DNA from 4 places in the Pseudarthrobacter sp. CC12 genome. Region 1 is predicted to be linked to each of the others. Evidence: riboswitches for the same ligand, from Rfam matches in the RefSeq annotation. Region 1 holds a riboswitch; each other region holds the start of a gene.
What was found. Region 1 has a riboswitch for S-adenosylmethionine ahead of PV772_RS00140 (DUF1737 domain-containing protein). Riboswitches for the same ligand answer to the same signal wherever they lie in the genome.
Positions count from the first base shown of each region.

Region 1 (7,373 bases):
CGGGGGGACACCGTTACCGAGAATGCGATCATGGCGGCGGCCCACCGGCCCGGAACAACCGTGATCCGCAACGCCAGCCCCAACTACATGGTGCAGGACCTCTGCTTTTACCTGCAGATGCTCGGGGTGGCCATAGAGGGCGTGGGAACCACCACCCTGCGGATCACCGGCAGGCCCGTGATCGACGCCGATATCGAGTATTTCCCGTCCGAGGACCCCATCGAGGCCATGAGCCTGATTACGGCGGGCATCGTCACCAACTCCGAGGTCACGGTCCGCCGGGTCCCCATCGAGTTCATGGAAATCGAACTGGCCACGCTGGGCCAGATGGGCCAGAAGCTCGAAATTTCCGGCGAATACATGGCCCGCAACGGCCGCACCCGGCTGGTGGACGTCACCACCAAGCCCTCCGAGCTGCGTGCCCCCGAGGACAAGATCCACCCCATGCCGTTCCCCGGGCTGAACATCGACAACCTGCCCTTCTTCGCCGTCATTGCAGCTAACGCCCATGGCCAGACCATGATCCACGACTGGGTTTACGAGAACCGGGCCATCTACCTGACGGAGCTGAACCGGCTCGGCGCACAGGTACAGCTGCTGGACCCGCACCGGATCTACGTCAACGGCCCCACGAAGTGGCGCGCCGCCGAGGTGGGCTGCCCGCCGGCACTCCGCCCGGCCGCCTGCCTGCTGCTGGCCATGCTGGCCGCGCGGGGCGTGTCCGAGCTGCGGAACATCTATGTGATCGAGCGGGGCTACGAGGACCTGGCGGAGCGTCTGAACACCATCGGCGCCAAGGTGGAGTACTTCCAGGACTAGGCATTCATCCTTCGTCATGAAGGGCGGCGCCCCTGTGAATGCCCGGCGGGCGCGGCAGAATATTCGTATGCGTACATTCGGCGTCGAGGAAGAACTCCTGATTGTTGATCCGGAGTCCGGGGAGCCGCTTGCCCTGGCCGACGCGCTCCTCGCTGGCCGGCGCGTGGCAGCCGATGATGCGCCGGTGGAGCTGGAAAGCCGCCATGCCGGCAACCAGGCGGATTACGACGACGAGATGGGCTTGAGTGCCGAGCTCAAGCTTGAGCAGATCGAGACACAGACCCGGCCGTGCACCGACTACGGAAGCCTGCTGGAACAGATCCGGGCCGGCCGGGCGCTGGCGGACCAGGCTGCCCAAAAGCACGGGGCCCGGGTTGCGGCGCTCGCCACCTCTCCCGTGGCCTCGCCCAGCCACACCACGCCGGACCCGCGCTATGCCAGGATGCTGGAACGCTTTGGCCTCACCGCCCAGGAGCAGCTGACCTGCGGTTTCCACGTCCACACCTTCATTGAATCGCCGGAGGAAGGCGTGGCGGTCCTGGACCGAATCCGCGACAAGCTGGCGGTGCTCACGGCACTGAGCGCCAACTCGCCATTTTGGAATGGCGTCCCCACCGGCTTCGAAAGCTACCGGACCCAGGCCTGGAACCGCTGGCCCACTGCGGGCCCGGCAGGTATTTACGGGACGTATCCCGCGTACCGCCGCGTGGTGACCCGGCTGCTGGACAGCGGCGTCATGCTCGATGAGGGCATGCTGTATTTCGACGCCCGTCTCTCCCGGAACCATCCGACGGTGGAAGTGCGGGTGGCGGACGTGTGCCTCCGTGCCGGGGACGCAGCCCTCATCGCGGTGCTGGTACGGGCATTGGTGGAATCCGCGGGCCGGGAATGGCGCGAGGACGTGGATCCCGCGCCCGTACCCACAGTCCTGCTGCGGATGGCGTCCTGGCAGGCCAGCAGCGCCGGGCTTAGCGGCGAACTCCTGGACTTCGGCAACTTCAGGCCCGCACCGGCCGCGGACGTGGTCCGTTCCCTGGTGGACTACCTGGCCCCCGTCCTGGCCGAACAGGGGGAGCTGGCCCTGGCCAGGCAGGGGGTGGAGGACATCATTTCCCGCGGAACCGGGGCCGCTGAACAGCGCCGTGCCCGCGACAAGGCCCTGGCGGGGCAGCCGCCTGAGGACATGGGGTTCGGTGCCGTGGTGCGGCAGGCCGTCCACCTGACGATGCGCGACACGCTGGACCTGTCAGACATGGCGGACACGCCCGAGCTGCTGCGCGTGCGGCAGGCCTGACCTGCCGCTTGGTTTGCCGGTCCGCGGCATGCATATTCCTTTTCGACGCGCACACTCCTTTGCGCACGCCACATTCCGTGCGCGCCAGGGAATCTGCGCGTCGAAAACGGGGAGGCGCGTCGAAAACGCTAGATCTGCTTCAGCGCCTGCTCGAGGTCACGGAGGAGGTCCTCCGGGTCCTCGAGCCCTACCGAGAGCCGCACCACGCCGTCGCTGAGCCCAATGGCGGCCCGCCCCTCCGGGCCCATGGCGCGGTGGGTGGTGGTGGCCGGGTGCGTGATCAGGGACTTGGCATCACCGAGGTTGTTGGAAATATCGATGATCCGCAGCCCGTCCAGGAGGGCGAATGCCGCTTCCTTGCCGGAACGCCCGCCGGTCGGGGCCAGTTCGAAGGTCAGGACCGTTCCGCCGGCACTCATCTGCTTGGCGGCCAGCCCGTACTGCGGGTGCGACTTCAGGAGCGGATACTTCACCCAGCCCACCGCCGGCTGTTCCTCCAGCCATTCAGCCAGCCGCAGCGCGGTGGCGGACGAGTGGTTGACGCGCAGGCCCATGGTTTCCAGGCCCTTGGTCAGGACCCAGGCGTTGAAGGCGGACAGTGCGGGGCCGGTATGGCGCATCAGCTGCTTGACGGGTCCGTCGATGAATTCCTTGGTGCCCAGGATGGCACCGCCCATCACCCTGCCCTGCCCATCGATGTGCTTGGTACCCGAGTAGACGATGACGTCGGCGCCGAGGTCCCCGCAGCGCTGCAGCAGGGGAGTGGCAAAGACGTTGTCAGCCACCACGGTGGCGCCGGCCGCATGCGCCAGCTCACTGACGGCGGCGATGTCGACGATTTCCTGCATGGGGTTGGACGGGGACTCGAAGAAGACGGCGGTGGTGGGCTTGGACAGGGCTTCGCGCCACTGGTCCAGGTCCGGACCGTCCACGAAGACCGTTTCCACACCCCAGCGCGGGAGGATCTCGTTCAGGATCACAAAGCACGAACCGAACAGCGAACGGGCAGCCACCACGCGGTCGCCGGCAGCCAGCAGGGCACCCAGCGCGGTGAACACGGCAGACATGCCCGACGCCGTCGCAAAGCAGGCTTCGGTGCCTTCCAGCAGCCTGAGCCGTTCCTGGAAGGTGGCAACGGACGGGTTGCCGTAGCGGGAGTAGACAAAGCGCTCGTCCTCGCCGGTGAAGGCGCGTTCAGCTGCCGCAGCGGATTCGTAGACGAAGCCGGAGTTCAGGAAGATGGCCTCGGACGTTTCCTGGAAGTTGGAGCGGTCCAGGCCGCCGCGGACTGCCTGCGTATCGGGGTTCCAGCCGGGGGCGTCTGGGTTGAAGGTCACTTAGTTCTTTCCGAGGTTGGTGGGGAGGCCGCGGTTCTTCCAGCCGTTGACGGTGCGTTCGCCGTAGCGGTCCGGCTCGCCTTCGAAGCCCTCCAGCACGTTGTAGGCGGTAAAACCGGCCTGGGTGGCGGCAGTTGCAGCCGCGATGGACCGCTGGCCGGAGCGGCAGAGGAAGAGCAGTTCCGCCTGGGGATCCTCCGGCGCCTGCGCCTGGAGGTCCTTGACGAAGTCGGGATTGGGGATGCCGCCGGGGAAGGTCCACTGGATGAACAGGGGATCGTTGTCCGTGGCCTTGGTGTCCGGGATGCCGATGTGGGCCCATTCGCCCTCGGTGCGGACGTCCACCAGGATGGCGCCCTTCTCCAGCTTGGCCCAGGCTTCCTGGGGCGTCAGGTCTCCGGCGTAGCTCATGCGTGGCCCTCGCCGTCGAAATCGCCTTCAAGGCCGGCGTCGAGCTGGTCCACCGCGGTGGCGACGGCGGCATCGGCTGAGGCGATCGCGGCCGGAAGGACGATTGCCTGCGCCACGATGACGCTGGTGCCGTTGAAAGTAGCTGCCGGGCTGCCGTGCAGCACGTAGCCGTCGGCGAGTGCGGCGGAGATCCGCTCGCAGAATTCACGGGTGTCCGCGCCGGTTATCAGGCGGTAGGACAGTCTTTCGTCAAGGGCGGGTGCGTCGGACACGACGGATCTCCTTCTCTCACGCTTGCAGCTCGAATCGGTCGATATGCCGAGTATTCACCTGAGGCACCCCGCCGCGAAAGGGAGGGTTGCCGACCGGCAAGTCAGGGCTTGGCGCCGGTACTCATTACTCCCCAAAAACGTAACACCTGCCGCGCCAAGCCGCATCGCCGACGTCGTCATGTTCCGTCATTGAGCTGCCCGCCATGCGGCACGTAGCCTGCTGCGGACCGATAAGGTTCATACCGGGGGGCGCCGCCCCGTATCCAGAGCAATGAGCACCGGGGGTCCTTGTCAGCATGCGGGCACACGTATCGCACCACCGCGCCGCCATCCGGCGTAACCGTCCGCGTTCCGCCGCGGCCTGCCTGGCCGCGGTTCTCATCGCCCTCCTGGCAGTGGTGGCCCCGGCAGCCCCGGCGCGGGCGGCCGGACCCGCGCCGGACAGGGGCAAACCCTGGCTGGGGGCGGTCCTCGAATGGGGTGAGGATACCGCCGCGGGCTTCAGCGACCGGCTGGGCGCAACCCCGGCGCTCTACGGCCATGACATCACCATGCCGTACCGCGAATCCGAGCGGAATGACATCGGGGGCTTCCTGCAACAGACCGCAGCGAAGGGCGCCCACGCCATGCTCACGGTCAAGCCGTCCGTGCCGCTGGACCAGCTCGGCGCCGCGGAGGCGCAAGCGTTCGCAGCACAGGTGCGCGACCTGACCGCGGGATTCAAGGGCCAACTGCTGGTCCGCTTTGCCCCCGACATGAACGCCAGCTGGGTGGCCTGGGGCCAGCAGCCGGCTGCGTACCGGCAGGCTTTCCAAGCGGTGTCGGCAGCCTTCAGGAAGGACGACGGCGGCCGGGCCACCATGGTGTGGGCGCCCTACCTGGGGAAGGACTACCCCTTCGACCGGAACAGGAATGCGCCACAGCCGGGAAGCGACGGGTTTTCCCTCCTGGATACAAATGGGGACGGAACCTGGAACGGGAGCGACAGCGCCTATGCCCCGTATTACCCGGGCGACGACGCGGTGGACTGGGTGGGGTTGGCCGCCTACCATGACGACACTGCCGGCGCGGCCGCCGTCAACTCCCTGCCGCACGCCGGCGAACTCGAAGACATGCTGACGGCCTCCGGCAACGAAAACTTCTACGGCACCTACGCCGAAGGACACAAAAAGCCCTTCCTGCTCCAGACCTCGGCCTTCTACAGCCCTGCATCCGGCGGGGCGCCCGAGGCGGACATCAAAACGCGCTGGTGGGACCAGGTGGTGGCAACTGCCACCTCTCCGCATTTCGCCGGAACGGCCGCCGTGGTGTGGGACGAACGGACCAGCACGCGGGACACCGGCGTAGCAAGCATCAGCTGGCTGCTCACGGGAAGCCCGGACATCGCCAAAACTGCCTTGGACCGGTTGAAGGCATCGCCCATGGTCACCGGGCCTGTCACAGATGTGGCGTCCGCAGGCACCTACGTGCGGGCTAATACGCTCTCTGGCGCGGCCCCGTGGACCGTTGCTGCCGCCATGGCCATCCTCCTGGTGGCCCTGTGGCAGGTCCCGCGCCGGATCAACGCTGCCACGGCCTGGAGTTACCAGGATCCTTCTGCCAGGGATTCGCGGGTGGACCTGCTGCGCGGGATGGCCATTGTCTTCGTGGTGGTCAACCACCTGGGCATGGCCTCGCTGTTCCAGCTGCTCACCCAGGAGGCGGTGGGCTTCGTATCAGGCGCTGAGTTGTTTGTCCTGTTCTCCGGCCTGGTGGTGGGCATGGTGTACGGGCCCAAAGCGAAGGAGGATTTCGGCCGGGTGGTGGACCTGACGTCCCGCCGTGCCGGGAAGCTCTATGTCACTGCCCTGGCCGTGCTGGTCGGCGTCTTCCTGCTGTCGCTGCTCCCGTTCTTCCACACCGAGGCCCTGACCACGTTCGTGGACCAGGGAACGGGCGGCGCCGGACACAGCGGCGCGGGCCGGACCTACGACCTGTACGCGGGCATGTCGTCGCTGTTCCAGTTCCCCGTACCGCCCCAGGTGCTTCCGGCCATCGTGCTGCTGCAGTTCGGGCCCTGGCAGTTCAACGTCATGGGCCTTTACGTGGTGCTCCTGCTGGCCAGCCCCCTGATCCTTGCGGCACTCAACCGCGGCAAGGCCATCTGGGTGTTGCTGGCGTCCCTGGCCGTGTATGCGGTCGGGGCCGTAACCAGGTTCAGGCTCCTGCCATCGCAGTTCGAGGACTCGTTCCCCCTGTTGGTATGGCAGGTACTCTTTGTCCTCGGCCTGGTTGTCGGCTACCACCGCCGCAGCATAGTTGCCTGGCTGTCGGCGCACACCTGGGTGGTGGCAGCCTGCACCGCAGCGGCGTTCGCGCTGGCCTTCCTGTCCTGGGGCAACCCGTACCTGGCCAACAATTACGACGTCCGGCTGGCGCTCATGCCGGACGCTGCCTACCGGGCCATGTATGACGCGCTGTTCGGCCGGACCTACCTGGCGCCCGGCCGCCTGCTCAACGTCCTGGTCCTCGTGGTGGCCGCCTACGCCTTCCTTAGCGCCTACTGGAAACCAGTGCAGCGGGCCCTGGGCTGGTTCCTGATCCCGCTGGGCCGCGCCACGCTCTACGTATTCATCATGCACGTGGTGCTGATCGCCGTCGTGGCCAACATCCCGGCGCTGCAGCAGCAGAGCATCTTCCTCAACACCGTCGCCTACGCCGTGGTGCTGGGCCTTCTGTGGGTGATGGTCCGGACCAGGTTCCTCTTCCGGATTATTCCCACCTAGGCGGCAGCGGGGACGTCCCGGGGCATAAAAAATGCTGTGGCACATACGTCAAGTGCCACAGCATCTGATGGCGGGGCACCGGTTACCCGGCGCCCCGTCCGACGACCCGTTGGGGCTTAGACCAGCCGCGGGTAACTGGTCATGATGTAGTCCGCCGCGGCAGGCCCCTTCATGCGCAGTCCGTTCCGGCGGGCGGAGACCCGGTGTTTCATGGCAGCCCAGAAGCTGGACTCGGTGCCGGCCGGCTGCTCGTTGACGAAGCACCAGCTGGTGTACAGCCCAAAGAGGCGGTCACGGTCGAGGCTTGATTCGGAGGCCTGGTCGGCGTAGGTGGCTTCGTGGAGGAAAAGATCAAACTGCGAATTGGCCATGACGGCGTCCCTTCGCTCGGTGCGCGGTGCCGCCGTTCGGCTACAGCAGCAAAACCCTCGATGCCCTGCACGGGGGCGGTGGGTCTGTAGGTTCGATCCCATCA
Region 1 covers NZ_JARDJH010000001.1:25,723-33,095, forward strand. The annotation lists gene PV772_RS00120 (UDP-N-acetylglucosamine 1-carboxyvinyltransferase) at 1-819, shown strand, start outside; gene PV772_RS00125 (glutamate--cysteine ligase) at 887-2,113, shown strand; gene PV772_RS00130 (O-succinylhomoserine sulfhydrylase) at 2,242-3,450, opposite strand; gene PV772_RS00135 (rhodanese-like domain-containing protein) at 3,451-3,861, opposite strand; gene PV772_RS00140 (DUF1737 domain-containing protein) at 3,858-4,133, opposite strand; SAM riboswitch class IV at 4,147-4,262, opposite strand; gene opgC (OpgC domain-containing protein) at 4,430-6,898, shown strand; gene PV772_RS00150 (hypothetical protein) at 7,015-7,269, opposite strand.

Region 2 (7,373 bases), on a different contig from region 1:
ACACCGCCCAGCAGCTCTCACCGCTGCTGCGCAAGGCTGCAGCCTCGCTTCCCTTCCAGACGAACGAGAAGACCCTGGCCCGCGTCATCGGCGGTACCCAGGTGGGCGCCGGCGTCCTGTTCGGCCTTGGCAAGTTTTCCCGGCTCTCGGCCGGCCTGCTCACCGTCGTTTCCCTCCTGAACACCTTCGTGGAATGGCGGAGCGCGGACATCAGCAGCAAGGAAGGGCGCGAGAACCGCAGGAACCAGCTGCTCAAGAACGTCTCCCTGAGCGGGGGTGCCCTGCTCGCCTCCGTGGACACGGCAGGCAAGCCCGGACTGGCCTGGCGCGCCGAGCACCTTGCCGCCGACGCGCGACGGAACGCCTCGCACCTGGCCGCCGACGCCCGCAGGACCACCACCAAGAAGCTGAACAAGGCGGACAAGGCTGTACGCCGCGCCGTCGAACACGCCGCGGGAGCCTAGGCACGAATGACCGCATCAGCTGCCACCCGGGAATCCGGAACACCTGTCCAGTACTGGGCCGCGCCTTTTGCGGCCCGGCCCGTCAATGCAACCGTGACGGTGCCCGGATCGAAGTCCCTGACCAACAGGTACCTGGTCCTGGCCGCCCTGGCGGACGGACCATCGCGCCTTCGGGCTCCCCTGCACTCCAGGGACTCCGCGCTGATGATCGATGCACTGAGGCAGCTCGGCGCCACCATCAGCGAAGTGCCCGGCGACGGCGCCTTTGGTCCTGACCTGGAAGTTGTTCCGATCCCGGCGTCAGCGGCGCCATCCACCACCAGGATCGACTGCGGGCTGGCCGGCACCGTCATGCGGTTCGTCCCACCACTTGCGGCGCTCCGCAGCGGAGCCAGCGTGTTCGACGGTGATCCGCACGCCCGGAAGCGTCCCATGGGAACCATCATCGAAGCCCTCAAAGCTTTGGGCGTCGCGGTTTCCGCCGAGGACGGGAGCACGCCGTCGTCCCTTCCCTTCGTGGTGGAAGGGACCGGCGCGGTCCGGGGCGGCCACCTGGTGATCGATGCCAGCGCGTCGTCGCAGTTCGTCTCCGCCCTCCTGCTGGTGGGAGCAAGGTTCGACGACGGCCTGCACCTTGAGCACGTCGGGAAACCGGTGCCAAGCCTGGACCACATCAACATGACGGTGGCTGTCCTCCGCGGCGCCGGCGTCTCCGTGGACGATTCGGTCCCCAACCACTGGGTGGTGGCCCCGGGACCCATACAAGCCTTCGACCAAAGAATCGAACAGGACCTCTCCAACGCGGGGCCGTTCCTGGCAGCGGCCCTGGCATCGCAGGGCACCGTCCGCATCCCCAACTGGCCCACGGAAACGCAGCAGGTGGGCGACCTCTGGCGCGGCATCCTCACCCGGATGGGAGCCACGGTCACCCTGGAGGACGGACTCCTGACCGTCACCGGCGGCCCCGAAATCAAGGGTGGCGACTTTGCCGACACCAGTGAACTGGCTCCTACGGTCGCGGCACTCTGTGCCCTTGCCACGGGGCCTTCCCGGCTCAGCGGAATCGCCCACCTTCGCGGGCACGAAACTGACCGGCTCGCCGCCCTGGTCACCGAGATCAACCGGCTCGGCGGCGACGCCGAGGAAACCAGCGACGGCCTGGTCATCCGGCCAGCCCCGCTGCACGCCGGCGTCGTCCACAGCTACGCCGACCACCGCATGGCCACTGCCGGGGCAATCCTGGGCCTCTCGGTAAGCGGCGTCCAGGTGGAGGACATCGCCACTACCGCCAAGACCATGCCCGACTTCCCGCAGCTGTGGGCCGGCATGCTGGCCCAGGCTGCTCCCGAGGTACCGCGGCCGGAAGAGCCTGGCAGTGGCGCGGAGCACTGACTCCTGGGACGAATCCGACGTCCGGATCCGCCCCAGCAAGAAAGGTTCCCGTCCCCGCACCAAAGACCGGCCCAGCCATGACGACGCCGTTACCGGGCGGATCATTACGGTTGACCGCGGCCGGTACACGGCAGTGGTGGGCGAGGACTCGGACAACGAGCGCATCGTCATCGCAGCGCGTGCCCGTGAACTCCGCCGGTCACCTGTCGTTGCGGGAGACTTCGTATCGCTCGTGGGGGACGTGTCAGGCGCGCCGGACACGCTGGCCCGCCTGGTGAAAATCCAGGACCGCCACACCCTCCTGCGCCGGAGCGCCGACGATACCGACCCCGTGGAGCGGGCGGTGGTGGCCAACGCGGACCAGCTGGTCATCGTGGTGGCGGCTGCCAACCCGGAACCCCGCACCGGGTTCATCGACCGTGCCCTGGTGGCTGCCTACGACGCCGGGATCGAGCCGATCCTGCTGGTCACCAAGGCCGACGTCAAGGACCCCGCCGAGCTCCTCTCCAATTACACGCACCTGGACTTCCCGGTGATCATCAGCAAGACCGCCGACGCTCAGGCTTCCGGGATCGACGCGCGCTCTGACGACGGCCTCTCCGCCCGGCTGGACAGCACTGCGGTGGCGGCCCTCCGCGCCCACCTCGACGGCAGGGTCACCGTGATGCTGGGGCACTCCGGCGTGGGCAAGTCAACCATGGTGAACGCGCTGACCGGTGCCGAGCGGGCCACCGGCGGCGTCAACGCCGTAACCGGACGTGGCCGCCACACGTCGTCGTCGGCCCTGGCCCTGCGCCTGGCTGACGCGCCGGCCGGAAGCTGGATCATTGACACCCCCGGTATCCGTTCCTTCGGACTGGCCCATGTGGACCCGGACCGGATCCTGCGCTCCTTCCCGGACCTCTCCCCTGGCATCGAAAACTGTGAACGCGGGTGCAAGCACACGGCAAACGCGGTGAACTGCGGCCTCGACGACTGGGTGGCAGGCGGGCACGCAGGTCCCACCGGCCCGGCACGCCTGGCGTCGCTCCGGCGCCTGCTCGGCACGGATCCGCGCATGGAAGCACAGGAAACCAAGGAGCTCGGCAGCGTCAACTGACGCGTTCTCCCGGCAGAAGCGTCCGCAGACGGTAGTTTGTAACCATGATCCAACCCGCTTCGAGCTACAACGATGACCTGCGCCTGGCCCATGTCCTGGCCGACTCCGTGGATGACCAGACCATGAGCCGCTTCAAGGCCCTGGACCTCCACGTTGAGACCAAGCCGGACCTGACGCCCGTCACCGACGCCGACAAGGCAGCAGAGGAAGCCATCCGCGGCCAGCTCTCCCGCTCCCGGCCCCGCGATGCCGTCCTGGGCGAGGAGTTCGGCAGCACCGGGCACGGTTCACGGCGCTGGATCATCGATCCCATTGACGGGACAAAGAACTTTGTCAGGGGCGTCCCGGTCTGGGCCACCCTGATCGCCCTGGTGGACGAAGGCGAACCCGTGGTGGGCGTGGTCAGCGCCCCGGCCCTCGGCAAGCGCTGGTGGGCGGCAAAGGGCATGGGCGCCTACATGGGCAGGTCCCTGGCAGCTGCCACCCGGCTGCGCGTCTCCAACGTGTCCAGCCTCTCCGACGCCTCCCTCTCCTACTCCAGCCTGAGCGGCTGGAAGGAACGCGGCAACCTCGACGATTTCCTCGGGCTGACCGAGGACGTCTGGCGGACCCGGGCATACGGCGATTTCTGGTCGTACTGCATGGTGGCAGAGGGCTCCGTGGACATCGCCTGCGAACCGGAACTCAACCTCTACGACATGGCTGCGCTGGTGCCGATCGTGGTCGAGGCGGGGGGCCGGTTCACCTCCCTCGAGGGCGAGGACGGACCGTTCGGCGGGAACGCGCTGGCCACCAACTCAATCCTGCACTCCGAGGTCCTGCACCGCCTCAACCCTTACCTGGACGATCTGCTGTAACTGCCACGGTTTGCCCGCTTGGACGAATATTGCGACGCCGGACACCTCCAGAAGGAGGTGTCCGGCGTCGTTTATTCGATATTGCGTAATAAAGCCCTTAACAATTGGCCCGGCTTCCAGCCTGGCCGCCCCATGTCCTACGCTTTTATTCAGGTCACGAGTGCCAGCGCAAAACCCCGGTTTGCTGGCCGGCAACCCTCCATTCGCGGCGGGGTGCCCCGGGTGACGACCAGGCCGGTCCGGAGTGGATGCGGCAAGCGCGGATTCCGTACGCCGGAGTCCTGTACACAAGTGAGGTCTCTGTGACAACTGCCACCGTCTCCCCCAAACCCGTCACCGAATCCGCCGTTGCTGCCGAACGCCGTGCCGCCGCCGGCCGCCCGCTCGCTGCAGTCACCGGGGCCGAAATCCAAGCACCACTGATAACCGGCGGCCACGTGCGGTACGCCAACCTTGATTACGGGGCATCGGCCCCTGCACTCTCCGTGGTGTCCGCTTACCTCAACGAGATCCTGCCCTACTACGCCAGCGTCCACCGCGGCGCCGGGTACGCCTCCCAGATCAGCACCTCCGTGTACGAGAACGCACGCAGCATCGTCCGGGACTTCGTGGGCGGCCGGCCGGACGATTCGGTCATCTTCACCCGGAACACCACCGATTCGCTGAACCTCCTGGCGGGCTGCCTGCCCCGGACGGACGGACGGCCCGCCGGTGACGTCCTCTACCTGGACATCGAACACCACGCCAACCTCCTGCCGTGGCAGGGCGTCCCGCACCGCAGCATCGTTGCCGCGGACACCATCGCCGGCACCCTTGACGCGGTCCGCGCCGAACTCGAACAGGGCGGCGTCAGCCTCCTGGCCGTCACCGGCGCCTCCAACGTCACCGGCGAGATCCTCCCCATCCGGGCCCTGGCCGCGCTGGCCCACCAGCACGGCGCCCGGATCGTGGTGGACGCGGCCCAGCTCGCGCCGCACCGCCGGGTGGACATCAGCGCGGACGACGTCGACTACCTCGCCTTTTCCGGCCACAAGCTGTACGCGCCGTTCGGCGCAGGCGTCCTGGTAGGCCAGCCTGACTGGCTGGATTCCGGCGTCCCGCACCTCGCCGGCGGCGGGGCGGTCAAGGAAGCACGGCTCGACGGCGTCAGCTGGGCCACCGGGCCGGCCCGCCACGAAGGAGGCTCGCCGAACGTCCTCGGCGCCGCCACCCTGGCACGCGCCACGCAGGTCATCGCCGAACTCGACCAGGACAGGTGGCATGCGCACGAGTCCGCGATCCGCTCCTTCCTGGTGGAGGGCCTCCAGGGCATCGACGGCGTCACCGTCCACCAGATCTTCAAGGACACCAATCCGGAAACGGACACCATCGGCGTGGTCAACTTCTCCGTCGAGGGCTACGACGCAGGGCTGGTGGCCGCCTACCTTTCCGCAGAGCACGGCGTGGGCCTGCGGGACGGACGCTTCTGCGCCCATCCCCTGCTGAAGCGCCTGGGCCTGCCGTCCGGCTCCCTCCGGGCGAGTTTCGGCGTGGGCTCGCGGCTGGAGGATGCTGAACGCCTCCTTGCCGGTATCCGGGCTTTGCGCAGCAACGGACTCGGGTGGGACTACGTGGTGGACGCAGGCCGCTGGGTGCCCGCCAACGACTTCCGCACCTACCCGCACTGGGCACCCAATACCCCCGGGACGGCCGGCGCGGCCCCCTGCCTCGACGACTAGCGGGGTAACGGCGGCTGCCTGCCGGCACCGGCCATGCGGTAAATTCGAAGGACATCCGCAGGCAGGACCGGAAGGAGGCCACGCGTGGTTCGGGGTGGCCCCAGGCTTGATCACGGCCGGCGCACGGAGCTCGGGCAGAGCTTCCAGGACGGCGGCCGCCACTACCAGCGCGTCCGCCCCGGCTATCCGGCGGAATCCGCACGGTGGCTGGTGCCTGCCGGGGCCCGTGACGCCCTGGACGTCGGGGCGGGTACCGGTAAATTCACCGCCTTGCTGCTGGCCATGGGACTGGATGTCACCGCCGTCGATCCTTCTGCGGACATGCTTGCCCAGCTGAAGACCCACTGCCCGGCCGCCACGGCTGCGGCGGGGACGGCCGAGGCCACAGGCCTTCGGGATGCGGCCTTCGACGTGGTCACCGTTGCCCAGGCGTGGCACTGGTGCGATCCCCTCGCTGCGAGCACCGAACTGGCTCGCGTCCTGCGCCCGCACGGAACCCTGGGCCTGGTCTGGAACCAGCTGGACACCTCTGTCCCCTGGGTGCACCGGCTCTCCCGGATCATGCACGCCGGCGACGTCTACCGGCCCGGCCACAAGCCCGTCGTCGGGCCCGAATTCCACGGGCTTGAGGGGCATGTGACGCACTGGCAGGACCGGGTGACCACCAGTGACCTGATGGAGCTCACCAAATCGCGCAGCTACTACCTGCGGGCCGGTGAGGCGACGCGGGCGAAGGTCCTTGCCAACCTCGACTGGTACCTGCACGAACACCTGGCCCATGCTCCGGGGCAGGAACTCGACCTCCCCTACCTGACGCTGGCCTGGCGCGCCGCCAAGGCCTGACCCGGGGCCGCCCCTGCCGGACCGGCCAAACCGGTAGGCTTGGACCTGTGAAGACCAGCGCGCCCTCCTCCTCGATCGAGGACTACGTCAAGGTCATCTATTCATTCACGGAATGGCAGGACAAGCCCATCACGTCCTCCCAGCTGGCACAGCGGCTGGGCGTGGCGAATTCCTCGGTGTCGGAGATGGTCCGCAAGCTGAAGGACCAGGGGCTGGTGGACCACAAGCCCTACAGCGCAGTCACCCTGACCGAGTCCGGCCTGCGCCTGGCCCTGTCAATGGTCCGGCGCCACCGGCTCATCGAGACCTACCTCGTCCAGCGTCTTGGCTACAGCTGGGACGAGGTCCACGATGAAGCCGAACAGCTGGAGCACGCGGTCTCGGATACGTTCATCGAACGCGTCGCAGCCAAACTCGGAAACCCGGAACGGGACCCGCACGGCGATCCCATTCCCACCGCGGACGGCCAGGTGCTGATGCCCAGCGCCCATCTCCTCGCCGGGCTGGACCAGGGGCACAGCGGAAAAATCACCCGTATCAGCGATGACAATCCTGAGCTCCTGCGGTATCTCGCCGCCCAGGACATCGATCTCGACGCCGAGGTTGAGGTACTGGGTCGGCGCCCGTTCGGCGGTGCACTGATGGTGCGCATCGCCGGCCCCGGCGGCACCCGCGACTTCGACCTTGCGGATGAGATCGCCTCGGCGTTGTGGGTCTCCACCGAAACGCCCCACCCCGGCTGCATCCTGGGAAGCTGAATCACCGGCGCACCGCCGATTTGGCCGCCTCCCGTATCGTGGAACGTGATGATCAGCAGACGCGACGCAGCAATAACCCTGGATGTTCCCCTTGAGATGGCGCAGCGCCATGGCCTGCCGAAGTGGATGTCTGAGGCCGAGCTCCGCAGCATCCTGGACAATCCCCCGCCCTGGCTGGTGCAGTCACGGGCCAACCGCACCGGCAAACGGCCCGTCTGGGTGCACCTTGAGTGCGCCGTGTG
Region 2 covers NZ_JARDJH010000041.1:10,936-18,308, reverse strand. The annotation lists gene PV772_RS19935 (DoxX family protein) at 1-464, shown strand, start outside; gene aroA (3-phosphoshikimate 1-carboxyvinyltransferase) at 471-1,856, shown strand; gene rsgA (ribosome small subunit-dependent GTPase A) at 1,840-2,955, shown strand; gene hisN (histidinol-phosphatase) at 3,000-3,812, shown strand; SAM riboswitch class IV at 3,965-4,078, shown strand; gene PV772_RS19915 (aminotransferase class V-fold PLP-dependent enzyme) at 4,115-5,530, shown strand; gene PV772_RS19910 (class I SAM-dependent methyltransferase) at 5,615-6,373, shown strand; gene PV772_RS19905 (metal-dependent transcriptional regulator) at 6,421-7,131, shown strand; gene PV772_RS19900 (hypothetical protein) at 7,180-7,373, shown strand, end outside.
Region 2: it holds a riboswitch for S-adenosylmethionine, as region 1 does, so the genes downstream of both, PV772_RS19915 (aminotransferase class V-fold PLP-dependent enzyme) here and PV772_RS00140 (DUF1737 domain-containing protein) in region 1, are expected to answer to the same signal.

Region 3 (7,373 bases), on a different contig from region 1:
GAGCCATGGTCACCGACCGCTACCAGCACGTCCGCCACCACCCCACGGTGGAGGATTTTGTCCAGTGGGCGCAGGGGGAGGGGCTCGCGATCATCGGCATCGACATTTTCCCGGACTCTGTGCCCCTGGAGACCTACGAGCTGCCGCGCGACTGCGTGCTGGTGTTCGGGCAGGAGGGCCCGGGCCTGACCCCGGAAGTCCATCAGGCCGCTGCCGCCACCCTTTCCATCGAGCAGTTCGGCTCCACCCGTTCGATCAACGCCGCATCCGCCGCGGCCATCGCCATGCACGCCTGGATCCGCCGGCACGTCTTCAACCAGCGCGTGTGAGTATTACCAACCCGTGACCCGAAACACCCGGGCCGCCGGGGAATGGCTAGGATGGTGCCAAGCCGTAAGCGGTCTACTTGAGGGTCATCCACCCACAGACGAAACTCAGCAGAGGAGCCAGCATGCCCATTGCAACCCCAGAGATCTACGCCGAGATGATCGACCGCGCGAAGGCGGGCGGATTTGCCTTCCCCGCCGTCAACGTCACGTCCTCGCAGACGCTGAACGCAGCGCTCCGCGGCTTCGCCGAGGCAGAGTCCGACGGCATCGTGCAGGTTTCCACCGGCGGTGCCGCCTACTGGTCCGGCGCCTCCACCAAGGACATGGTTGCCGGTTCCCTGGGCTTCGCTGCCTTCGCCCGCGAAGTGGCCAAGAACTACGGTGTGAACATCGCCCTGCACACGGACCACTGCCCCAAAGACAAGCTGGACGGCTTTGTCCTGCCGCTGCTGGAAGCCTCCGAGGCCGAGGTCAAGGCCGGCCGGAACCCGCTCTTCAACTCGCACATGTGGGACGGTTCCGCCGAGACCCTGCAGGAGAACCTGAAGATCGCCCGCGACCTGCTGGCCCGCACCGCCGCCGCCAAGATGATCCTCGAGGTGGAGATCGGCACCGTCGGCGGCGAGGAAGACGGCGTCGAGAACGCCATCAACGACAAGCTCTACACCACGGTCGAGGACGCCCTCGCCACCATCGACGCCCTGGGCGCCGGCGAAAACGGCCGCTACATCACCGCCCTGACCTTCGGCAACGTCCACGGCGTCTACAAGCCCGGCGGCGTCAAGCTGCGCCCGGAGATCCTCAAGGACATCCAGGCCCAGGTGGGTGCCAAGATCGGCAAGGACAACCCGTTCGACCTCGTGTTCCACGGCGGCTCCGGCTCCTCCGACCAGGAAATCGCCGACGCCGTTTCCTACGGCGTGATCAAGATGAACATCGACACCGACACCCAGTACGCCTACACCCGTCCGGTCGCGGACCACATGTTCAAGAACTACGACGGTGTCCTGAAGGTCGACGGCGAAGTGGGCAACAAGAAGACCTACGACCCCCGCGTCTGGGGCGCCTCCGCCGAAGCCGGCCTGGCAGCCCGCGTGGTGGAAGCCACCAAGCAGCTCGGTTCGGCCGGAAAGACCTTCTAGATGTCGGACGAGTTCCGCCGCAACCTGATGGGGCCGGAGCCCACGCTCCTGCCTGCCGAAACCGAGGTGAACGGGCAGCTGGAGGCCGGGCACGAGGCCCTGGACCTGGTGGAAAGGCACCCCACGTCCTCACTGTTGTGGGCGATCCTGGCCGAGGAAGCGTGGGCCGAGGGGCGCACCATCGACTCCTACGCCTACGCCCGGGTGGGCTACCACCGCGGACTGGACGCGCTTCGCCGCAACGGGTGGCGCGGCGTAGGCCCCATCCCTTGGGAGCACGAGCCGAACCGTGGATTCCTGCGTGCCCTCTACTCCCTGGGCCGGGCGTCCTCCGCCATCGGCGAGGCCGACGAGCCGGAGCGGATCGAAAAGTTCCTCAACGACTCGGACCCCACAGCGAAGGCAGCCATCGAGGCGAAGTAGCAAGCTTGGATTAAAGCGCGACGACGGGTGGTTACCTTTCCTGGAAAGGTAACCACCCGTCGTCGTTCGTTCGTTTATGGCTTGGCGATGCCTGTGCGGGCCATGGCATCGGCGTAGGCCGCGCGCATGTCCTCGAGGTATTCCTCCTGGCGCGCCGGGGAACCGGCGAAGGCGCGGCCGCTCAGCGACCGGACCTTGTAGGTCTTCAGGCCGCGGCGCCAGAGCAGGGGCACCTCCGTCTTCAGCAGGAGGTTGGCCAGGCGGTTGGCTTCAGTGCCGTGCGCCACGATCACGGAGGCGCGGGGGACCAGGGCGAGGAACTTCAGCAGCGGCTTCAGGCCGGCCTGGATCTGGTCCGGAGTGAACTTGCCGTTGACTTCGCCGGGGATGTGCCAGGGGTGGACGTTCCACGGCATCACGAACTCGGGGCGCAGCCCCAGCTTCCACTGGAGCCCCAGCATTCGGGTCGCGGCGTCCTGGTCCCCGGCAGTGATGAAGCCGGACGGGTCCGCCTCGCCGATGTTAGAGAACAGGCTGATGATGCGGCATTCCTCAACGTCGTGCATCGGGTCCACATAGGGCACCACGGTTCCGGGCTTGGCCTCCTGCAGGGAATCACACAGTTCATTGACGGCGGCAACGCTGGGTTCGTAGCGGCGGCTCATGAGCTGTTCGTGGAATGTTTCTGGGGCCAGGGCTGTCATGAAGTGCTGGTTCTCCTGCGGGGATTGATATTGCTTCCACCGGTGAAAATGGGCGCGCGGCGGCGCGGATCATCAACGGCGGTTAGTTGGGGTGGGCCGATTCCTGGTCGGCCTCTGCCAGTTTACCAAGCCCGGGGAAACGAAACGCCGGCCGCCCCTTCCGGTGATGGAAGGCACAGCCGGCGCAGCGGTACGACGGACTACCAGAGGCGGTTGGTGGCGCGGCGAGCACCCTCGCCGAGGGCCTCCAGCTTGGCGAAGGCGATCTGTGGGTGCACCCTGCCGCCCAGGCCGCAGTCGGTGGAGGCAATGACATTTTCGCGGCCCACGACGTCGGCAAAGCGGACAATGCGGTCAGCCACCAGGTCGGGGTGTTCCACCACGTTGGTGGCATGCGACACGACGCCCGGGATGATGACCTTGCCCTCGGGGAGCTTGGTGTCCTCCCATACACGCCATTCGTGTTCGTGGCGGACGTTGGCTGCCTCGAAGGAGTATGCGCCCGCGTTGACCTGCAGCACCGAGCCGATGATGTCGGCGAAAGGGATGTCCGTGGTGTGCGGGCCGTGCCAGGAACCCCAGCAGACATGCAGCCGGATCTGTTCCTGGGGCAGGTCCCGGAGGGCCCAGTTGGTGGCCTCGACGCGCAGCTGGATGAACTTCAGGTAGTCCTCCAGGCTGGGCTCGGGATTGATCTGGTCCCAGCTCTCGGCCAGGGACGGATCGTCGAGCTGCACGGTGAGGCCGGCGTCGACGATGGCCTTGTATTCCTCCCGCATGGCATCGGCACAGGCGTAGACAAGTTCCTCATCGGACTTGTAGTACTCGTTGGCCACGCGGGCGCACGAGCCGGGAGAGAGGGATGCCACGAAGCCGTCCGACAACCCGGCGGCGGCGAGGCCGGTTTTCAGGTTCTTGATGTCCGATGCCACCAGGTCCTGGCCCGTGTAGGTCAGGGGTCCGGCGATCTTGGGCTGGGTCACGCTCTTGCGGTGGGACAGGATGCCCGAGGACGGGTCGTTGTAGGCCTCGTTGAACGCCTGCCGGTCGCGCCTGTCGGGGAAGGAGGTCAGGACAATGTTGCCGGGGGAGGAGCGGTGCACCTGGGCATCGGCCCAGCGGTCCACATTGGTTGGCTCCAGGCCGCCCAGCCGTGCGAAGGAGTAGTTCCACCAGGCGCCATAGTCCACGGAGTTGGCCATCGTGTGCCCGTATTCGCCGTCGTTGGGAATGTCGATCCCGAGGTCCTTCTGGCGCCGGACCACGTCCACCACGGAGGTTTCCAGGAGGTCCAGGAATTCAGGGGTGACGCCGTCGGTTTCCTTGGCGGCATTGGCCGCGATGAGTTCCGGGGTGCGGGGCAACGATCCGGCGTGGGTGACGCGGATGTGGTCGGTGTTCAGGGGCATGCTGGAATCTTCCTTTCCATCGGTCCTGGCAGTAGCACCTTCGGTCCGGCAGGAATCCTGCTGGACCGTGGTTGCTGCGGCGTCATCGAGCCAGGTCTCTCGGCCGCTCCGGATGGTTCACTCTCACTAAATCGAGAGACCCACCTTGGGGCAAGTCCGTGCGGCTTTATGTCGCGGCCCGCTGCCCGGCTGCTTCCCTGCCCTTGCCCGGCGGCCAGCAGCATACTTACAGACTTTGTCCAGCCTGTTGACAGGTTTCGTTAAGCTTGGTTGGCTGAGGTCACATGCCACCGCCGCAACGGAGCTGGCCGGTGGCGCCCCGATGCACTCGAAAGAGGTAACGCACTGTGAATAAATCCCTGGCAAATTTCAGGACCCTCGCCGCCTCCGGAGCCCTGGCGCTGGCCGTCGTCGCAGGACCCGCCCCGCTGGCACACGCTGTGGGCGAAGGCCCCAATTACGACGGCAACGGCCAGATCACCACCTCCAAGCTCGCCACGTACGAACAGATGGTCTCATTCCTGAAGGACCAGGACGCCCGCCAGCCGGCAATGGAGCTGGAGGTCATCGGGCAAACGGTCAAGGGGCGCGACATCCACCTGGTCAAGTACATTTCGGACCCCGCCAAGCCCACGATTCTGTACCTGACCCAGCAGCACGGCAACGAGCAGCTCACCACCGAGGGCGCCATGGAGTTCATCAAGCACCTGGGGACCGGTAAATCCGCGGACATCCTCAAAGGCGTGAACATCCTGGTGGTGCCCATGCTCAATGCGGACGGGGCCATGGGGGACGTGAACTTCTCCCTGGAAAACTACCTTGCCAAGGGGGACCGCAACCTCACCCGCTACAACGCCGAGGGCGTGGACCTGAACCGCGACCATGTGGCCAAGGTCCAGCCGGAGACCCAGGCGCTGCACAACAACGTCATGCGCAAGTACCGGATCGACTACATGATCGACCTGCACCACCAGGGCACCCGGGCCGAGCGTGACGGCAAGCTGGTATCCGGCTCCATCCTGTACCCCACCACCCCCAACGCCGACCCCGCCGTCGTCGAAAAATCAAAGCAGCTTGGCGCCGTGGTCTTCAACAACGTCGACTCCACCGGCTGGGGACACCTGGGCAAGTACCAGGGTGGCAGCGCCGAAACCATCAGCCGAAACGGCATCTCCGTGGAGTACGGCATCGCCACCCTGCTCTTCGAGATGCGCGGCATGTCGGACCACTACCTGGACGGCTATGCTCTCGGGCAGCGCAGCAACGGCTACCTGATCAAGCAGACTGTCACCACGCTGAGCTCCACGGCCGCAGCCATCGCGGACGGGTCCATTGCCGACGCCGACACCTCCTTCTGGAACACACTCGCCGAACAGACGTCCCGCCCCGCCGGGGAGGCTGAGGACGAATAGGCGGCACCGCCCGCCGCGGCCTTTTGGCAGAAACGGCCGCGGCGGGCCACAACAGTGGACGAAGTGCCCTATCGGCTAAACTTGGGTGGTAAGAGCCCCGGAACTCTTGCTTCGCTGCGCCGTGCTGCGGCTGTGCGAAGGCCGGTCTGTTCGGGGCATTCTCATGAACGGCGCTGCATCGGCCTGCCACCTGGTGGCCGGGCCCGGGCAGCCCGAACGAATGGGGGAGGATCCCATGCCAGCAATTGTGATCGTAGGAGCCCAGTGGGGCGACGAAGGAAAAGGCAAGGCCACCGACCTGCTGGGCGGCCGTGTTGACTACGTCGTCAAGCCCAACGGCGGCAACAACGCCGGGCACACCGTCGTCGTAGGCGGTGAAAAGTACGAACTCAAGCTTCTGCCGGCCGGCATTCTCAGCCCCAACGCCGTTCCCATCATCGGCAACGGCTGCGTGGTGAACCTGGAGGCCCTCTTCCAGGAAATCGACGGACTCCAGGCGCGTGGCGCCGACACCTCAAAGCTGCGGGTCTCCGCCAACGCCCACCTGGTGGCGCCGTACCACCAGGTGCTGGACAAGGTAACCGAACGCTTCCTGGGCAGCCGGGCCATTGGCACCACCGGCCGCGGCATCGGCCCTGCCTACATGGACAAGGTTGCCCGGCTGGGCATCCGCGTCCAGGATGTCTTTGACGAATCGATCCTCCGCCAGAAGGTGGAAGGCTCGCTGCGGCAGAAGAACGAACTCCTGGTCAAGGTCTACAACCGCCGCAGTGTGGTGGTGGACGAGATCGTGGAGTACTTCCTGTCCTTCGCCGAGCGGCTCCGCCCGCTGGTCATCGACAGCACCCTGGTCCTGAACTCCGCGCTCGATGAGGGCAAGGTAGTCCTGATGGAGGGCGGCCAGGCAACCTTCCTGGACGTGGACCACGGCACCTACCCGTTCGTGACCTCCTCCAACCCCACCGCCGGCGGCGCCTCCGTGGGCTCCGGCATCGGCCCTACCCGGATCTCCCGCTCCATCGGCATCATCAAGGCCTACACCACCCGCGTTGGTGCCGGCCCATTCCCCACCGAACTCTTCGATGAGATGGGCATGTACCTGCAGAAGACCGGCGGCGAATTCGGCGTCAACACCGGACGCCCGCGCCGCTGTGGTTGGTACGATGCGGTCCTGGCGCGGCACGCCTCCCGCGTAAACGGCTTCACTGACTACTTCGTCACCAAGCTGGACGTGCTCACCGGCATCGAGCAGATTCCGGTATGTGTCGCCTACGACGTGGACGGTGTCCGGCACGACGAAATGCCCATGACGCAGACCGAGTTCCACCACGCGAAGCCCATCTTCGAGTACTTCGACGGCTGGACCGAGGACATCACCGGAGCCCGGACGCTGGCAGACCTTCCGGAGAACGCGCGCAACTACGTGCTGGCCCTGGAAAAGCTTTCCGGAACCCGGTTCTCCGCCATCGGCGTTGGCCCGGACCGGGACCAGACCATCGTGGTGAACGACCTCATCAAGGACTAGATTTTGTGGGCCCACGCCCGCGGGGTTCCCTGGTCGCATTTGCGGGGCTGGGGAGCGGGCGGGGACTACGACGGCGGCAGGCCACCTTCGCAGGTGGCCTGCCGCTTCTTTTTGGCAGCCGGAAAGCGAATTTACACAGGCTTAACGCGCACGGTCTTGTGAGGCTTCCGGTGCCGCCGCCAGACTCGTCTGTACCACCTGGTGCCCAAGGAAGGATCGTCATGGCCGGAAAATTTGAAGCATTCATCGACGCTGATTCGTTCTTCAGGTTCCGGCTCCTGGCTCCGGACGGGGCCGTGATCGCCGTCTCGGGCCCGTTCGAGGACAAAGCCGCCGTGGTGGCCGGGATAGCCGCGGTTCGCGAATGTGCCGGAACCGGCCTGGTCACCGATCTCTGTCCCGCGGGGGCCGTCTCCCGTTCCGCACCTG
Region 3 covers NZ_JARDJH010000006.1:94,796-102,168, reverse strand. The annotation lists gene PV772_RS07150 (TrmH family RNA methyltransferase) at 1-329, shown strand, start outside; gene fbaA (class II fructose-bisphosphate aldolase) at 452-1,471, shown strand; gene PV772_RS07140 (DUF3151 domain-containing protein) at 1,472-1,894, shown strand; gene PV772_RS07135 (uracil-DNA glycosylase) at 1,969-2,598, opposite strand; gene PV772_RS07130 (cobalamin-independent methionine synthase II family protein) at 2,799-4,007, opposite strand; SAM riboswitch class I at 4,021-4,126, opposite strand; gene PV772_RS07125 (M14 family zinc carboxypeptidase) at 4,355-5,419, shown strand; gene PV772_RS07120 (adenylosuccinate synthase) at 5,655-6,944, shown strand; gene PV772_RS07115 (DUF1508 domain-containing protein) at 7,166-7,373, shown strand, end outside.
Region 3: it holds a riboswitch for S-adenosylmethionine, as region 1 does, so the genes downstream of both, PV772_RS07130 (cobalamin-independent methionine synthase II family protein) here and PV772_RS00140 (DUF1737 domain-containing protein) in region 1, are expected to answer to the same signal.

Region 4 (7,373 bases), on a different contig from region 1:
GCGCGCGTATTGCCTCCACCATTGCGGACCAGGTGACCTACCTTGGGGCACACCTGGTTCCAGCCGGGCAGGACCCGGAGGAATACACAGACCTGGTCTGCGGGCCGATGCTCGCTGCGGTCCGCCCTTATGTCCAGTGGGCCGATGTGTTCTGCGAGGAGGGTGCGTTCAACGCCGAGCAATCCCGCCGTGTGCTCATGGCCTGCCGCGAGGCCGGCCTGGGCCTGAGGGTCCACGGCAACCAGCTCGGCGAGGGCCCCGGCGTACAGCTGGCCGTGGAGCTTGGCGCGGCCAGCGTGGACCACGTGAACTACTTAGCCGCGCAGGACGTGAAAGCCTTGGCGTCGTCCTGGTCCGGCTGGGACCCGGCCGTGGGAACGGGGGAGCGGGGCACCGTTGCCACGTGCCTTCCTGCCTGCGACCTCTCCACCCGCCAGCCGTTGGCTCCCGCCCGCGAACTTCTCGACGCGGGGGTGCAGGTGGCACTGGCGTCCAACTGCAACCCCGGCACGTCGTACACCAGCTCCATGGCTTTTTGCGTGACAACGGCAGTGCTCCAGATGCGCCTGAGCGTGCACGAGGCCGTCCGTGCCGCTACCTACGGCGGTGCGCTGGCGTTGCACAAGGAAGCCGGCCGGGACACCGACGGCGAACGCGCCGTGGGATCCATCGCCGTCGGACACCGGGCCGACCTGCACCTGTTGAATGCGCCATCCGCGACCCATCTCGCTTACCGGCCCGGGATGCCATTGACGTACGCTGTGTGGCGGGCCGGGGTGCGGGAGCGTTAGCAGGACTCCTGCTGTATGATTGTTCCTGATCTTTTCCGTCCGGTTAGAATCAGGAAACGTCATCCCAATGCGGTGGCTGATGTATCGAAAGGCCTGCTTGCATGACGCGCACCGACCGGCTGACAGCGATTCTGGACCTGCTCGCCAGGACCGGCCAGGTGGAGGTCGATGAAATCGTCAGCACCCTCAACGTTTCCCCTGCCACGGCCCGGCGCGACCTGGACAGCCTTGCCAAGCGCCGCCTGCTGACGCGGACGCGCGGCGGCGCCACCACAGGCGCCCTGGCGTATGACCTGCCCGGGCGTTACAACCGCGACGACCATGCCGAAGCAAAGGAACAGATCGCCCAGTGCGCCGCTGCCCTAATCCGGCCCGGCGACGTCATCGGTCTCTGCGGGGGCACCACCAGCACCGCGCTTGCGCAGATCCTGGCCACCCGGGAGGACTTGAATGCGCCCTCCAACCAGCCGACGCTCACCGTCGTAACGAACGCCATCAACATTGCGGGCCAGTTGGCGGTCCGGCCCAACATCAAGGTGATGGTGACAGGCGGCATCCTCAACCCCCGGTCATACGAGCTCGTAGGCCCTTACACCGACATCATCATGCAGAAGGTGGTGCTGGACATTGCCTTCATCGGTGTCAACGGCATCGACCCGGAGGTGGGACCCACCAATACCGGGGAGGGGGAGGCTTCCGTCAATGCCCTGCTGGCGTCCCGTGCCAGGGTGTCCTACGTCCTGGCTGACTCCTCCAAAGTTGGCGTGCGGGCTTTTGCCACGATGGACGGCTACGACTTCACCCGGCTGATCACCGATTCCGGGATCTCTGCGCGGGACAAGGCAGCCTTTGAAGCCAACGGCACGGAAGTGATCGTGGCACCTGCCTGATGACCCCGGGAGGCTGTGGGGAGTTCCGTCAGGCAGGATCCAGAAACTGAAGGCAAGATGGGAACATGCTGGTTCCCTCCCGCCGTCGGCTGCGGCTCGAAGTCTGGATCGTCCTGGGGCTGTCCCTGGGCCAGTCCGCCGTCTACTCCGTGGTGCAGCTGCTGGACAAGATGACCCGCGCCCCGCTGGCCGAGGGCACGTCCACCCTGAACCGATCGCAGAGCACCCGCGAGTACTTCGACTTGACGTACCAGCTGCTCGACATCATCTTTGCGCTGGTTCCTGTGCTGCTGGTTCTCTACTTCCTCACCGACCAGCGCCAAGCTTCCCCCGGCGACGCACGGAACTCCGGTTCAGCATTCCGGAAGCTGGGGTTCAACTTCGCCCGGCCCGGAATGGACCTGCTGCAAGGCCTGGGGCTGGCCGCGCTGATTGGGATACCGTCCTTGGGGCTCTATGCGGCCGGCCGGGCGCTCGGCATCACCACAGCCATCATCCCCAGTGCCCTGGACGCCTACTGGTGGACCGTTCCAGTCCTGGTCCTCTCGGCGATGCGCCACGCGGTGCTCGAGGAAGTCATCGTGGTGGGGTACCTGATGGACCGCTTCGGCAAGTTCGGCTGGAGCACGCCACTGGCCATCGCCGTGAGCTCCGTGCTGCGTGGCAGCTACCACCTTTACCAAGGCTTCGGTCCCTTCATTGGCAACGCTGTGATGGGGGTGGTCTTCGCCTGGCTCTATACGCGCACCAAGCGCGTCATGCCGCTGGTCATCGCCCATGCGCTGCTGGACATCGTGGCATTCGTCGGCTTCAGCCTCTTCGGCAAGGCCGTGGGGCTGGGGTAGCTGTACAGCTATGGCCGCCGCGGTCTGCCGGTACCCGACTGAACGACCGCTGGGCGGTGGTCCGGCCTGCAGTAGCCCTAGTTGCGGGTTCTTGTTGATTCCAAGCATGCCTTCGTGAAGTCTTGCAGCATGGGTGGGGGACTACGACACGGATTGGCCTTGGGGAGTGCCGTCTTGGCGTTGGCCGGATGTTTGCTCATTGGGCGATTGTGGAGCATCCATGAACAGACGTCGGACTGGGTGCTCTGGCCTCGAGAGGTTCCTTCCAAAGTCCAGTTTGCCGGGCGCGAGTACAACTGCGGTCCTTACCCGGAGCCCGCACGGACTGATGTTTCCCTCCTGACGGTCCAAGGCAAAACCGCCGGTGGAGCCGACATCCTCGCCGCGCCCTCCTCCGACGAGGCCCGAGTATTCATCGTCGTGAGAACTGCCGAAAGAAATGTTGGCTGCGGCCTGCTGGGCGGGCCCTAGCTCCTGCCGCGGCCTGCGCGCTGTTTTCCGCCCTCACTTCAGGTGTAACAGCACTGCCAGTCCGCCTGCGGGTCAGCGGGCAGCTCGTAAAACCTTGCATGGAACTCATCCCACAGGGGATCCGCGGGGCGAAGCTCGCCGGGGTCCAGAAGGTCCTCACTTGGTGGTTCTTCGACAGGAGGATCAGACCACGGCGGCATCGATGCGAGGAGCTGCTGCCACTGCCCGTCCTCGACTGGCCCGGTGGCCCCCAATTCAACCCCTGCCACAACGGCACCCCGAACAGCGTGCGCCGGCAGGCTCCCCGGTGGCCAGTGGGTTGGTTCTGAATCCTGGTGTTCGGGGTTGTAGTGGCGTCCGGTGGGTGAGGTCCAGCCCGGTGGGTCCTTGCTCGTGGCCGGGCCGGGGGCCCATTGGCTGTGATGTTTGAGCCGATGGTGCTTACGGCAGAGCTGGGCCAGGTTGCTGACGTTGGTGGCGCCGCCGTGTTCCCACGCTTGGAGGTGGTCTGTTTCGTTGTCGGGGGTCTTGTTGGTGCAGCCGGGGAACGTGCATTGGGCATCGCGCAGCCTGATCCAGCGTTTGATGGCCCCCGTGAGCCGGTAGTTCTTCCTGCCGATCTCCAGGGGCGCCCCGTCCCGCGGGTCGACGAGGACCCGGTAGAAGGAGTCCGCGCCACCGGCGAGGAGTTTGCGGGCCATGGACGCGGGGATCGGGCCGAAGCCGTCCAGCATTGCTGGTTCGTCGGTGAGGCCGAGGAGCGAGAACACGGGCACGGTGACCAGGACGTCGGCCCTCGGCGTGGGGACTTTCCCGATGGCGGTGACTCCTGCGGGTCCCGCGCCACTCTCCCCGCCAAGAGCATTGCCGGCGCCGAGCAGCAGTGATGCGGCGATGTCGGGGCGGAGTTGGGTGAGCGTGCGGGGTTCGTTGGGGCCTTGGAGGCCGCGGGCGGTGGCGGTGGTCCGGTTCCAGATGGCGCACGCGGTATCGCCGGGAAGGTAGAGGGAGATCCAGGCCATGCCGTCCCGGTCCGGGGTGTACTCCATCCGCCGGTTTGCCAAACCTTTTACATGGCGCTTTTGGATTGATTCGGGGTGGTGGCGTTCCCGCCAGCCCCGGATCTTGGCCCGGAACCGGGACGGGACCAGTTCACCGGGCGCGGCACCCCGGGCCGGATCGGGTGCGGCGGGGTCGAAGAAGTGCGCCACCAGCCCGGCAGCCCCGACAGCGTCAAGGCCTTCGGTTTCGTCCGCGACGACGCGGGCGTGCTGCCACGACATGGTTCCGGTGGACAGGGCCTCGAACACCGGCGGTAGGGAACAGACCCGGCGGGACTGCTCCACCAACGCGCCTGCTGCGGCGGAGCCGATGGTGAGGACCCCGGCGATCTCCTCCACCACCGACATCTGCCCGTACGTGCGGTCCTCGATCGAAGCGTCCGGCGGGGTCATCGCCTCCTGGAACCCGGCGGCGTCGGCGGCGTCCTGCGCCGTCACTGCTGCAAGCTGCGCCTCCAAACGGGACGTAAGCTCCAGCCGCTCCAGCCGGATCTCATAGCGCCGCTGCAACACATCCACACCAGCACCAACACCGAAACCAACATCCAAACCGGATGCCAGGGAAGCGTCCTCCCGCTCCAGCGCATCCAGGGCAGCAACAGAGGCACGAACACCCTCCAACATCACCCCAAGACCACCGCCGATTCCCATACCCACAGCATCCAACGGGGGTCTGACAATTACAGATCAAACCGGTGGCGCTGCCTGCGCAGGTGAGCCGGCGCACCGAAGCGGGCCGCCGTCGTCGTACGTTTTCGACGCGAAGGTTGCATGTCGCAGCCCAAATGTGTGGCGCGAAAAAGAGCACGCGTTGCGTAGAAAAAGACGCGACCCTCACTTTGGCGCGGCAGCCGCTTAAATGGATTCGGCCGCCATTGGGTGGTGACGCCGTTGTCACCACCCAATGGCGGCCGAAGTTTGCCCGGGCACAACCCGGGGACCTCCCCGGAGTGGTCCGGGAGGAAGGGGAAGGGTCAGATGGTGACGGCTCCGTTGGCGGTCTCAAAGGTGACCGAGAGGATGCCCGGCGTACCGTGCGGGGCCACCCATTCCACCGCAACGTCCTCGAGCGGCTTCTCCACGGGCTCACCGAGCCACTCGGTGACGCGCGAGGCGGAACCGGCGATGGTCAGGCAGCTCATCTTGAGGTTGCTCTCGTAAGCGTGGGACGGGTGGAGGGAGGGGTCGCCCTCCCACTTGAGCATGTACGGCACCTGGGGATCGGCGATGAGGCCCAGGATGCCAATTTGCTTCCAGACCAGCTCGCGGCCGTCCGGGAACTTGCGGTTGCCGTTCACGGCAGCGCGGCCCAGGCGTTCCTCGAAGGGGGCGAGGTCGTCCACTTCGACGCACCAGCCCATCCAGCCGCCGCCGGCAGCGGAGCGGGCACGCACTGCCTGCCCGAACGGTGCCTTGTCCGACGCCGGGTGGTCAAGGACCTCGACGACTTCGAGGTACTTGTGGCCCGCCAGGGGGATGATCATATTCCGGGTTCCGAAGCGGGGGTGTACGCCACCCTTCACTGCCTCAACGCCGAGGGCAGTTGCAATACGTTCGGTAGTGGCCGCGAGGCCATCGTGTTCACAGGCGTAAGAGACGTGATCCATGCGCATGCGAACATCTTGGCACTTTGTGATCGGGCTCTCAGCTAAGGGTACCCTTACTGGCATTTTGGGCAGCCGCCGTCCCTGTCCAAATGCCCCTGGGCCTGCGCCAAGACCATGTTCGTCACAATGCTGTCCGGGCCGGATTGAAGTTCCTAGACTGGGCCCAGGTCATGAGTGCCAGCGCCAAGCCCCGGCTCGCTGGCCGGCAACCCTCCATCCGCGGTGGGGTGCCCCGGGTGAGGACCAGGCTGTCCGGCAATGGCCGGAGAGCAAGCGCGGCCCGTGGTGCTCCCAGCATGCCGGGCCCATGTCATAGGAGACTGAGATGTCCAACGGATGGTCCTTCGAAACCCGCCAGATCCATGCCGGCCAGGAGCCTGACAGCGCCACCGGAGCCCGCGCCCTTCCCATCTACCAGACCACGTCCTTCGTGTTCCCCAGTGCCGAGAGCGCGGCCAACCGCTTCGCCCTGGCCGAACTTGCACCCATCTACACCCGCATTGGCAATCCCACCCAGGACGCCGTCGAGCAACGTATCGCAAGCCTTGAAGGCGGCCTGGCGGCATTGCTGCTGAGCTCCGGCCAGGCCGCGGAGACGTTCGCGGTGCTGAACATCGCCGAGGCAGGCGACCATATAGTGGCCAGCCCCAGTCTTTACGGCGGAACCTACAACCTGTTCGCCCACACGTTGAAGAAGTTCGGCATCTCGGTGACCTTCGTGGCTGATCCTGACAATCTGGACCAGTGGCGCGGCGCCGTGCAGCCCAATACCAAGCTCTTCTTCGGTGAAGTGGTGTCCAACCCGCGCCAGGACGTCCTGGATATTGAGGGCATCTCCGAAGTGGCCCACCAGGCCGGCGTGCCCCTGATCGTGGACAACACCCTTTCCACCCCATACCTGATCCGCCCATTGGAGTGGGGCGCGGACATCGTCATCCACTCGGCCACCAAATACCTGGGCGGCCACGGCTCGGCCATCGCCGGCGTCATCGTCGATTCCGGCAGGTTCGATTTCGGCAAGGACCCGGAACGTTACCCCGGCTTCAACACCCCGGACCCCACCTATAACGGCCTGGTCTACGCACGCGACCTCGGCGAAGGCGGCGCGCTCGGCGCCAACCTCTCCTACATCCTCAAGGCCCGGGTGCAGTTGCTGCGCGACCTTGGCTCGGCGGTCTCGCCCTTCAACGCGTTCCTGATTTCCCAAGGCCTGGAGACCTTGAGCCTGCGGGTGGAGCGCCACGTTGCGAACGCAACGGAGGTTGCGCGCTGGCTGGAGGCAAGGGACGACGTCGAGTCCGTCGCCTACGCGGGGCTGCCGTCCAGCCCCTGGTACGAGCGTGGCCGCAAGTACGGGCCAAAGGGAACGGGCGCCGTGGTCGCCTTCAACCTGGCCGGCGGCGCGGAAGCCGGCAAGCGCTTCGTCGACGCACTGGAGCTGCACTCCCACGTGGCCAACATCGGCGACGTGCGTTCCCTGGTCATCCACCCGGCGTCGACCACGCACAGCCAGCTTTCGCCGGAGCAGCAGGTTGTGGCCGGCGTTCACCCGGGCCTGGTCCGGCTTTCCGTCGGTTTGGAGCACATCGACGACATCCTGGCTGACCTGGAGGCAGGCTTCCGGGCCGCCAAGGGCACCGGCGCCTAGACCCAACCGCGAGGGCGCAGCACGTGCCGGCCGGCAAGCCGGGAAGTCACAACCAGTCAT
Region 4 covers NZ_JARDJH010000004.1:174,440-181,812, reverse strand. The annotation lists gene hutI (imidazolonepropionase) at 1-791, shown strand, start outside; gene PV772_RS05300 (DeoR/GlpR family DNA-binding transcription regulator) at 893-1,681, shown strand; gene PV772_RS05295 (CPBP family intramembrane glutamic endopeptidase) at 1,747-2,526, shown strand; gene PV772_RS05290 (DUF222 domain-containing protein) at 3,036-4,709, opposite strand; gene PV772_RS05285 (VOC family protein) at 5,033-5,671, opposite strand; SAM riboswitch class IV at 5,832-5,947, shown strand; gene PV772_RS05280 (bifunctional o-acetylhomoserine/o-acetylserine sulfhydrylase) at 5,991-7,313, shown strand.
Region 4: it holds a riboswitch for S-adenosylmethionine, as region 1 does, so the genes downstream of both, PV772_RS05280 (bifunctional o-acetylhomoserine/o-acetylserine sulfhydrylase) here and PV772_RS00140 (DUF1737 domain-containing protein) in region 1, are expected to answer to the same signal.